One region of the Rothia sp. ZJ1223 genome, then DNA from elsewhere that is predicted to be linked to it. Evidence: predicted binding sites of a transcription regulator. Region 1 holds the regulator's gene; the other holds the start of a gene.
The links. Region 1 encodes HspR, which represses chaperone genes until heat shock. Its sites were predicted from a motif close to AAGTTGAGTCNNNNNGACTCAACTT; they were not measured.

Region 1 (4,426 bases):
CTGAAGCTGACGCATCCGGCGCGGATACTGACGCAGAGACCAGCGCGGATGCAGCACTTGCTGCGGAGCGCTTGGAAGACTTGCGTCGCCTTCAGGCAGAGTTTACCAACTTCAAGAATCGTTCGGCGAAAGAAAAAGAGCAGCTGCGTGAATTCGTCATTGCTGACCTGGTCACCAACCTGCTACCCGTTATCGATGATATTGATGCGGCACGCAACCACGGAGATCTTGAAGAAGGCCCTTTCGCTGCGATTGCTAAGAAGCTGACTGAAACTTTGGAAAAGCAGGGACTGGAACGCTTCGGTACTGTAGGGGATGCTTTCGACCCCCAGATTCACGAGGCAGTCTTGCAGCAGCCCACTAGCGAGGTCGAACCAGATCACGTATCAATGGTTCTGCGTAACGGCTACAAGGTCAAAGACCGCGTCGTTCGCACCGCGCAGGTTGCTGTAGCGGCAGCTGAATAGCATTAGCGCATAAAGCAATATGAGGCAGCGGGCAGGTACGAGCAATCGATCTGCCCGCTGTTTTCACACCAATACTAAGCACTACGCCGTAGTACGCTCCAGCTCAAACACTGCTCGCTACGCTTCGCAAAAGTCGCAAGTCGCATACTACGGTCTCAGTGCTTTGACAAAAATCAAACTTCAAATATCTATATCTACAAGATTGACGCACGAGTAAAGAAAAGGGGCGTTCATACTCATGGCTAGTGAAAACTGGTTGAATCAAGACTTTTATAAGGTTCTGGGCGTCTCTGATGACGCTGCGGATGCCGATATCAAGAAGGCCTACCGTAAACTGGCGCGCAAGTATCACCCAGACCAGAACTCTGGCGATGCCGCGGCTGAGAAAAAGTTCAAGGAAGTCTCTGAGGCTTACGATGTGCTTTCTGATGCTAAGCAACGTCAGGAATACGATCAGATTCGTAAGTACGGCGCAGCTGGCTTTGGTGGGGGCGGGTTCCCCGGTGGCGCTGGTGGTTTTGGTGGAGGATTCCCCGGCGGTTTCTCAGCTGGCGGCGGTCAGAACATTAATATCGACGACCTACTGGGTGGTATGTTCGGAGGCGGTGGTTTTGGTGGCGGTGGCTTCCAGCAGGCTCCTGCCAAGGGCGCTAACCTCACCGCCCAGGCAACTATCACCCTTAAAGAGTCTTTTACCGGTCACACCGTGCATGTGCGCGGTGGCAACGGTGCGGGTACCGAGGTGAAGATTCCTGCCGGTATTAAAGACGGTCAGAAGGTCCGCAAACGCGGTAAGGGTCAGCCCGGTCCCGGTGGCGCAGGCGATCTGATTATTGAAGTGCGTGTACAGCCCTCGTCCATCTTTGAACGAGACGGAGACGATGTGCTGGTGCGCGTGCCCGTTTCACTTGAAGAAGCTGTTAATGGCGGGGTCATTCAGGCACCAACTCTCGATGGTTCCACCGTGAAACTGCGCCTTGCCCCCGGTGCTCGTGCCGGTCAGAAATTGCGCGCCAAAGAACGCGGCTTTCCCGGTAAGAACGGGGTTAAGGGTAACCTTTTGGTCATTCCCGAGGTGCAGCTGCCCACTGACCTGAGCGATGAAGCACAAGAAGCCTTCGCGCGTTTTGTTGAGCTGGCACCTCAGGGCGACGTGCGTGAAGAGCTGCTGAGAAAGGCGTAAACCGTGGTATATGAATCAGACCGACCGCTCTTTGTGATTTCGGTAGCGGCAGAACTTGCTGGTATGCACCCGCAGACCCTGCGTCAGTATGACCGCATGGGTCTGGTTCAGCCCTCGCGCGCACCCGGACGCGCCCGCCGCTACTCCCAGCGCGATGTTGAGAAATTGCAGGAAATCCAGAACCTCTCGCACGACGGGGTTTCTCTCGAAGGCATTAAGCGCATCATGCAGCTGGAAAACCAGGTGGAGGCGCTGCGCGCTCGCAATAAAGAACTGCAGGCGGAACTTGAGGCTGTGCGCCTGAGACTGCAAGAGAACTCCCGTATTTTTGCTGCGGGTCTCTCAGGGGACGTGGTGAATCTGCCTCGCGGCAAGCGTCCGGCTGCACGCACCCGATCGCAGGCTGTGGTGCTCTACCGCCCGTGAAGTAGCGAATAACTTGACACTGACACAAGAAATACCGCTTGACAGCGAACGTACTGCCTTCAACGGCAGTGTGGAGAAGCCGTTAGGCGGTATTTTTATGCCCAAAACCACGTCATAAATAAGAGCTGTTACACAAATGTAACCCGAGCTGTATTAGACTCATCTCACATCACACAAGAACCCGTGTTCTTGCACATACCTTTCACACTTTTTCAAGAGAGAAAACCGTCGATGATCGATGAAATCTTGGGCAATATCTCCAGCATCATCTGGGGCCCCTTTGTTTTGATTCCCTTGCTGCTGGGCACGGGTATTTATCTCACCATTCGCCTGGGCGTTTTGCAGCTCGTGAAGCTGATCCCTGCCCTTCGTCTTGCTTTCTTTGACCGCAAGGACGAAGGCGCTGAGGGCGGCGACATCTCCCAGTTTCAGTCGCTGACCACCGCGCTGGCGGCAACTGTGGGTACCGGTAACATCGTCGGTGTCGCGACAGCGATTTCCATCGGTGGCCCCGGCGCTCTTTTCTGGATGTGGGTGACCGCGATTTTCGGTATGGCATCCAAGTACTCAGAGGCTTTCTTGGGGGTTCGCTACCGTTCCAAGGACTCTAAAGGTGAAGTTTCTGGCGGTCCGCAGTACTATCTAGAGCGTGGCATTAAAGGTGGCTTGGGTAAGTTCCTGGGGCTTTTCTTCGCTATTGCTGCTGTACTGGCGTCCTTCGGCATCGGCAACATGACCCAGGGTAACTCCATTGCGGGCAACCTGAAGGAAACATTCGATATTCCCGCTGCATTCACCGGTACTCTGCTGGCGCTACTGACGCTGATGGTTCTGTTAGGTGGTATCAAGTCCATCGCTAAGGTTACCGCTGGTTTTGTACCCGTGATGATTGTTTTCTATGTTGGTGGTGCGCTGTACATTATCGGTGTGAACTTCGCTCAGATTCCCGCCGCTTTTGGTGAGGTGTTCTCGGATGCTTTCACCGGCACCAGCGCTGTTGGTGGCTTTGCCGGCTCCGCAATGATCTACGCGATTCAGTACGGTGTTGCCCGCGGTATCTTCTCGAACGAATCAGGTATGGGTTCTGCCGCTATTGCCGCTGCGGCTGCGCAGACCACCCACCCGGTGCGTCAGGGTATGGTGTCAATGACCCAGACCTTCATCGACACCATCATCGTGGTGACCTGCACCGGTATGGTTCTGATCGTTACCGGCGCTTGGCATGCAACCGGTACTGACGGTGAACTGGTTCCAGCCTCTACCATGACTAACCTTGCTTTTAGTGGGGAAATCGGCCCGATCGGTGGCTGGATTGTGACTATCGGTCTGGTGATGTTCGCCTACTCCACTATCTTGGGCTGGGCGTACTACGGTGAGCGCAACGTCGAGCGTCTGGTTGGACGCGGTGGTGTGATGGTCTATCGCATGTTCTTTGCGGGTATCGTCTTCGTTGGCTGCACCACCGAACTCACTACCGTCTGGACCTTCTCAGATATCGCCAACGGTCTGATGGCTATTCCCAACCTGATTGGTCTGCTGATTCTTTCGGGTCTGATTGCCCGCGAGACCAAGCACTATCTGAAGAACGATCCTCAGCTGCGCGCCGACAAAGCTCAGATTGATGCTTTCATGGAGGGCAATCCCGGCGCGATCGACTCCTATGAGAAGACCGGTCAGTAACCCCTAGATGTTTTGGGGATAAGTATCGATAAACAGTGAAAGGTACCGCTTACACAAGCGGTACCTTTCACTGTTTAATCGGCACCCCCTGCCCCTGCCCGATCTACTGGGTGGACGCGCACAGTCCTTCTCCTGTGCCACGAGCTCGCGCACCATAGGAATCACCTTGGCACCGAACTGCCGCACACTTTCCTCTGGTATTACGAAGCCAGCCTAGCTAAATGCAGAGGATGTTTTGTGCCGTGCATGGTCTTTAGAAAACGAAAGCGCCTGGTTCACCAATTTCATCGATATAGGCAAGAAACATGAAGAAGGTTTTACAGGAATATCAGTTATTAACGACAAAAGCCCACAGAGACTGTGGGCTTAAGCGGTTGATGCTCGGAGGTCTATTGGTTTCCCTCACCTCTAGCTATCAGTTCTCACTCTACTCATAATTGCTACGAGAGATGAGAAAAAAATAAAAGTAGGGTCACCCATATTTTTTAGATACTATATCGCAGATTCTTGGGAAAAGACCGCTGGCAGGGGATTCCTAGACTGCACAGAGCCAGAGAAAAAGCGATCACTGATGACCCAGCCTATGTGCTTTACTTGCGGCGGTAGGTCAGATCGTGGGCGCGGCGTCCTGCCTCGCCTGCCTTACGCTCAAAGGAAGTCAGCGTGCGAC
Region 2 (4,426 bases), on a different contig from region 1:
GGTGACATCATCGTTAGTCACAATGGTTCTGAATAGACCCTCCGGTGCCATCGCGGCAGTACGCTCCGCGATGTGGCGGGTAGCGTTAGTAACAATCGCCGCCGGGATACCCGCTTCATGCACATCCTGCAACAGCTTCTCAACACCGGGCAGAAACTCAATCTGTGTATCATCCAGCTGCCCCAGAATACTGCTCACCAAACCGTCGTAAATCTGCTCATCACTCAGCGCAACACCATTAGCCTTCATGATGTCGTAGGTAACCTGCATGGGCTTACCCAGCGCGTCCAAGGTGTCCTGCTCGCTCCACTGCTTACCGTGCGCGTGCGCGACATCCTCCTTAGCCCTCGCCCACAGGGGCTCAGTATCAACAAGAGTGCCATCATGATCGAAAAGAATTGCTGCTGGTTTCTGCGAAGTAGTCATACCTTCACCCTATAACAACTGCTCCACAAGGTTCGTAGAATAAATTACGTGAATACTCAACGCGCATCCTCTGCTTTTACCCGTTACCTGCCCCGCCTTGCCTACCCGCTGGCGGTGATTGCGACCCTCTGGATAGTCGCCGGGCGCTCACTGTTTGGCGCTGGAGGCGACCTTGTACCTGTTTTCGCTGTTAGTTTTGGGCCCATGCTGTTAGTGGCGATGGGTATGGGTGCTGTGATGATGCGTCGTGAAGCTGCTTTGCATGTTACTCGGTCGACCACTTTTACTATTGCCCTGGTGTACGTGATTTCTTTTGTTCTTGCCCTGGTATTTGGTTTCTTAGTGCCAGATCGTATGGGCGGACGCGTGGTGTCGGCGGCGTCGCAGGTATTCGGGGAGTGGTTTGTGGGTCTTTCAGCCGGGTTCGGCAATACGGCTGGAATCCTTACCCTCTGCTTCGCACTGGCTACCTATTTTCTAGCTTTGAATGAATCTAAGAAAACCCACCGCACCCTCGCCGGCATTGACCCGGAGCAAGAAGAGGAGCGGGAACGCGCGTCCTACACCTATGACTTTCTTGACTAGGGCGTAGAGACGCTGGTGCGTGCCGACACGATGCGCGCGGGTAGAGCTGGTGGGAGAGTCTCTTTGCTGCCGCCGTGTGCCTGCCTTCGCGCGGTGTGACCACGAAAAATCGGAGGTGACCGCGAAAAGTAATGCTGACCGCACATGTCATGGTCACCATTACTTTTCGCGGTCACCTTTTACTTTTGGTGGTCACCTCTGTGTGGGCTATCCATAGAATTACATTGAAAAGATATCCACAACATAAAACGTAACAACCAGCTAGCCCAGCGAAAATTGTGCATGATAAGCGCATGAACCACGAAGAAATATTAGATAACATTGCCACCCGCAAAGACCTCCTACAGCGCGGGGAACACCCCGCCTCTATCAACAAAGCGCTAGTAAACGGCCAACTGATTCGGCTCAGAGAAGGAGCCTACATCAACGGTTCACTTCTGAACCGACTGACTCCTTGGGAAACACCTCTTGCCCATATCTATGCCTATTACAAACGTAACTCGTCCGCGATTTTCTCGCATGTCTCGGCGGCTTTGCTCTACGGTCTTGATGTCATTGACCCCAAGAATGAAGTGCATATACTGACGGAAACCAACAGCCGCGGACGCGCCAAGGACGTGAAAAAGCACCTCGTCAGTGATTTGGAAAGTTTCCCCCACCGTATGACGTCAGAGGGGTTGGCTATTTCTGCGCCTCTGGAGACTATAAAATTCTGTGCTCAACTCTTGCCCGTAGAACAAGCTCTTGTGATTGCAGATTCAGCGGTGCGGAACAAACTGGTTGCTTATGAAGAGCTGGTCGAATTTTTGGCGCTGGGTGGAGGGTATCGTCCACGCAAGGTACAGCGATTAGCGTCTCTGGTAAGCGAAAAATCTGAATCTGCTGGTGAGACGCTTCTCCGGTGGATTCTTATCATGCTGAAGATTCCAGGAATTTATGAGCAGTATGAGGTGATCGTGAATGGCAGCCTCTACCGTATGGATTTTGCTATTCCTGATTTGATGCTTGCTTTTGAGTTTGACGGTGCCATCAAGTATTCACGGTTTGGTTCGGCTGAGGATGCGTTGTTGCGAGAGCGTCGCCGTGAAGTTGAGCTGCAAAATGCGGGCTGGAGAGTGGTGCGCTTGAACTGGGGTGATGTGTACAAGGAGCCAGAGAAATCAAAGCGCGCAATAGTCGCAGCTATCAGGCAGCAAAAAGCGCGCGTCCGTGGTGGTTTTTAAGAATGAGGTGACCGCGAAAAGTAATGCTGACCGCACATGTCATGGTCACCATTACTTTTCGCGGTCACCTTTTACTTTTGGTGGTCACCTTTGGCGCGGTGGTGTCCCCGGGTATGCCTGAGCTTTGTAGCGGAGTGCCGACGCTTGCCGTAGAACGTAGAACGTAGAACGTAGAAAGCGGGAACACGCTTTACAAAATAAAGTTGAGCGTAGTACACTCAATTTATCTAAAAGAAACGGACGCAGGTAGTCGGCTTGCCAGCCCAAAACCAGCGCTCCTCACCAACGATCACTAGAGGAACAATGAACACCAAATTCACCACCAAATCGCAAGAAGCCATTTCGGCAGCGAATATGAACGCCCAAACAGCGGGCAACCCCAGTATTGAACCGGCACACCTGCTCAAAGCACTCATGGACCAGCGCGAAGGCGTTGCAGTCGCCGTGCTCAAAGCAGCCGGCGCAGATGTGGATGCTATCTCAGTGGCAGCATCCACCGCTATCAAGAAACTACCGAGCGCCCAGGGCTCGTCAACCGCCCAAGCCCAGTTCTCGCGGGCTACCCTGAGCGCCCTACAAACAGCGCAGACCAAAGCTGAGCAACTCGGCGACGAATACGTTTCAACTGAACTTCTGCTCCTGGGCATCGCCAGCGATAACGATGACGCCGCCCGCGCGCTCACCGACAACGGTGCGTCTGCCCAGGTGCTTGAATCAACTATTCCGAGTGTAAGAGGAGGTCGCACCGTGAATACCCCAGACCCCGAGGGCACCTTTCAAGCCCTCGAAAAGTACGGCACCGATCTCACCGCAGTAGCACGCGAGGGTAAACTCGACCCCGTGATTGGGCGCGATAGCGAAATTCGCCGCGTCATTCAGGTACTCTCACGCCGCACCAAGAACAATCCCGTTCTCATTGGTGAACCCGGCGTCGGTAAAACCGCCGTGGTAGAAGGTCTTGCCCAGCGCATGGTTTCGGGCGATGTGCCTGAATCTCTGCGCGGTAAAACCCTTATTAGCCTTGACCTCGGTGCAATGGTTGCTGGCGCTAAATACCGCGGTGAGTTTGAGGAACGACTCAAGGCTGTTCTCGAAGAGATCAAAAAGTCTGAAGGTCAGATTGTGACCTTCATCGACGAGATCCACACCGTGGTAGGTGCCGGTGCTACCGAAGGTTCCATGGACGCGGGCAATATGCTCAAACCCATGCTTGCTCGTGGTGAACTGCGCCTGATCGGTGCCACCACCTTGGACGAGTACCGCGAAAACATCGAGAAAGACGCTGCCCTCGAACGTCGCTTTCAGCAGGTTTACGTGGGGGAGCCGTCGGTCGATGACACCATCGGTATTCTGCGCGGACTCAAAGAACGCTACGAAGCTCACCACAAGGTATCCATCGCAGACTCAGCCCTGGTGGCAGCTGCGAACCTGTCTAACCGCTACATTCCCTCGCGTCAGCTGCCGGATAAAGCGATTGACCTGATCGATGAGGCAGCATCGCGTCTGCGTATGGAAATTGACTCGGCACCCGAGGAAATCGACCAGCTGCGTCGCGCCGTTGACCGTCTCACCATGGAAGAGCTGGCACTTGCTGACGAAACCGACCCCGCATCGGTAGAGCGTTTGGAGGCCCTGCGTGCCGATATGGCAGATAAAAAAGAGCAGCTGGACGCGCTGAACTCCCGCTGGGAAGCCGAGAAAGCTGGACTCAATAAGGTAGGTGAACTTAAATCTCAGATTGATGAGCTGCGCTCTAAAGCTGAGGTCGCCCAGCGCGAAGGCAACCTAGCAGATGCCTCCCGCATCCTCTACGGTGAAATTCCCGCGCTTGAAGCTCAGCTTGCCGAGGCACACCAGGAGGAAGCCGCAGCGTCCTCAACCGAGACTATGGTTTCTGAAGAGGTGACCGCAGACGATATTGCCGAGGTCATCTCAGCCTGGACGGGTATTCCCGCCGGGCGTATGCTGCAGGGCGAATCTGAGAAGCTGCTACGCATGGAAGAAGAATTGGGCAAGCGCCTGATTGGTCAGCGCAAGGCAGTCACAGCCGTTGCGGACGCGGTTCGCCGTTCACGCGCGGGTATCTCAGACCCTGACCGCCCGATTGGTTCCTTCATGTTCTTGGGCCCCACCGGTGTCGGTAAGACTGAGCTGGCTAAGGCACTGGCTGAGTTCCAGTTTGATGATGAGCG

Region 2: clpB (ATP-dependent chaperone ClpB) is a predicted target of HspR. The motif match lies at 2,435-2,459, and genes of this name have one in related genera.

The regions. Positions count from the first base shown of each region.
Region 1 covers NZ_JAFEUT010000003.1:306,828-311,253, reverse strand. Annotated here, with positions in the region: gene JTP09_RS05670 (nucleotide exchange factor GrpE) at 1-467, shown strand, start outside; gene JTP09_RS05665 (DnaJ C-terminal domain-containing protein) at 706-1,650, shown strand; gene JTP09_RS05660 (heat shock protein transcriptional repressor HspR) at 1,714-2,076, shown strand; gene JTP09_RS05655 (sodium:alanine symporter family protein) at 2,308-3,756, shown strand; gene trmB (tRNA (guanosine(46)-N7)-methyltransferase TrmB) at 4,347-4,426, opposite strand, start outside.
Region 2 covers NZ_JAFEUT010000005.1:196,728-201,153, reverse strand. Annotated here, with positions in the region: gene JTP09_RS08350 (HAD family phosphatase) at 1-426, opposite strand, end outside; gene JTP09_RS08345 (hypothetical protein) at 475-1,011, shown strand; gene JTP09_RS08340 (hypothetical protein) at 1,305-2,234, shown strand; gene clpB (ATP-dependent chaperone ClpB) at 2,538-4,426, shown strand, end outside.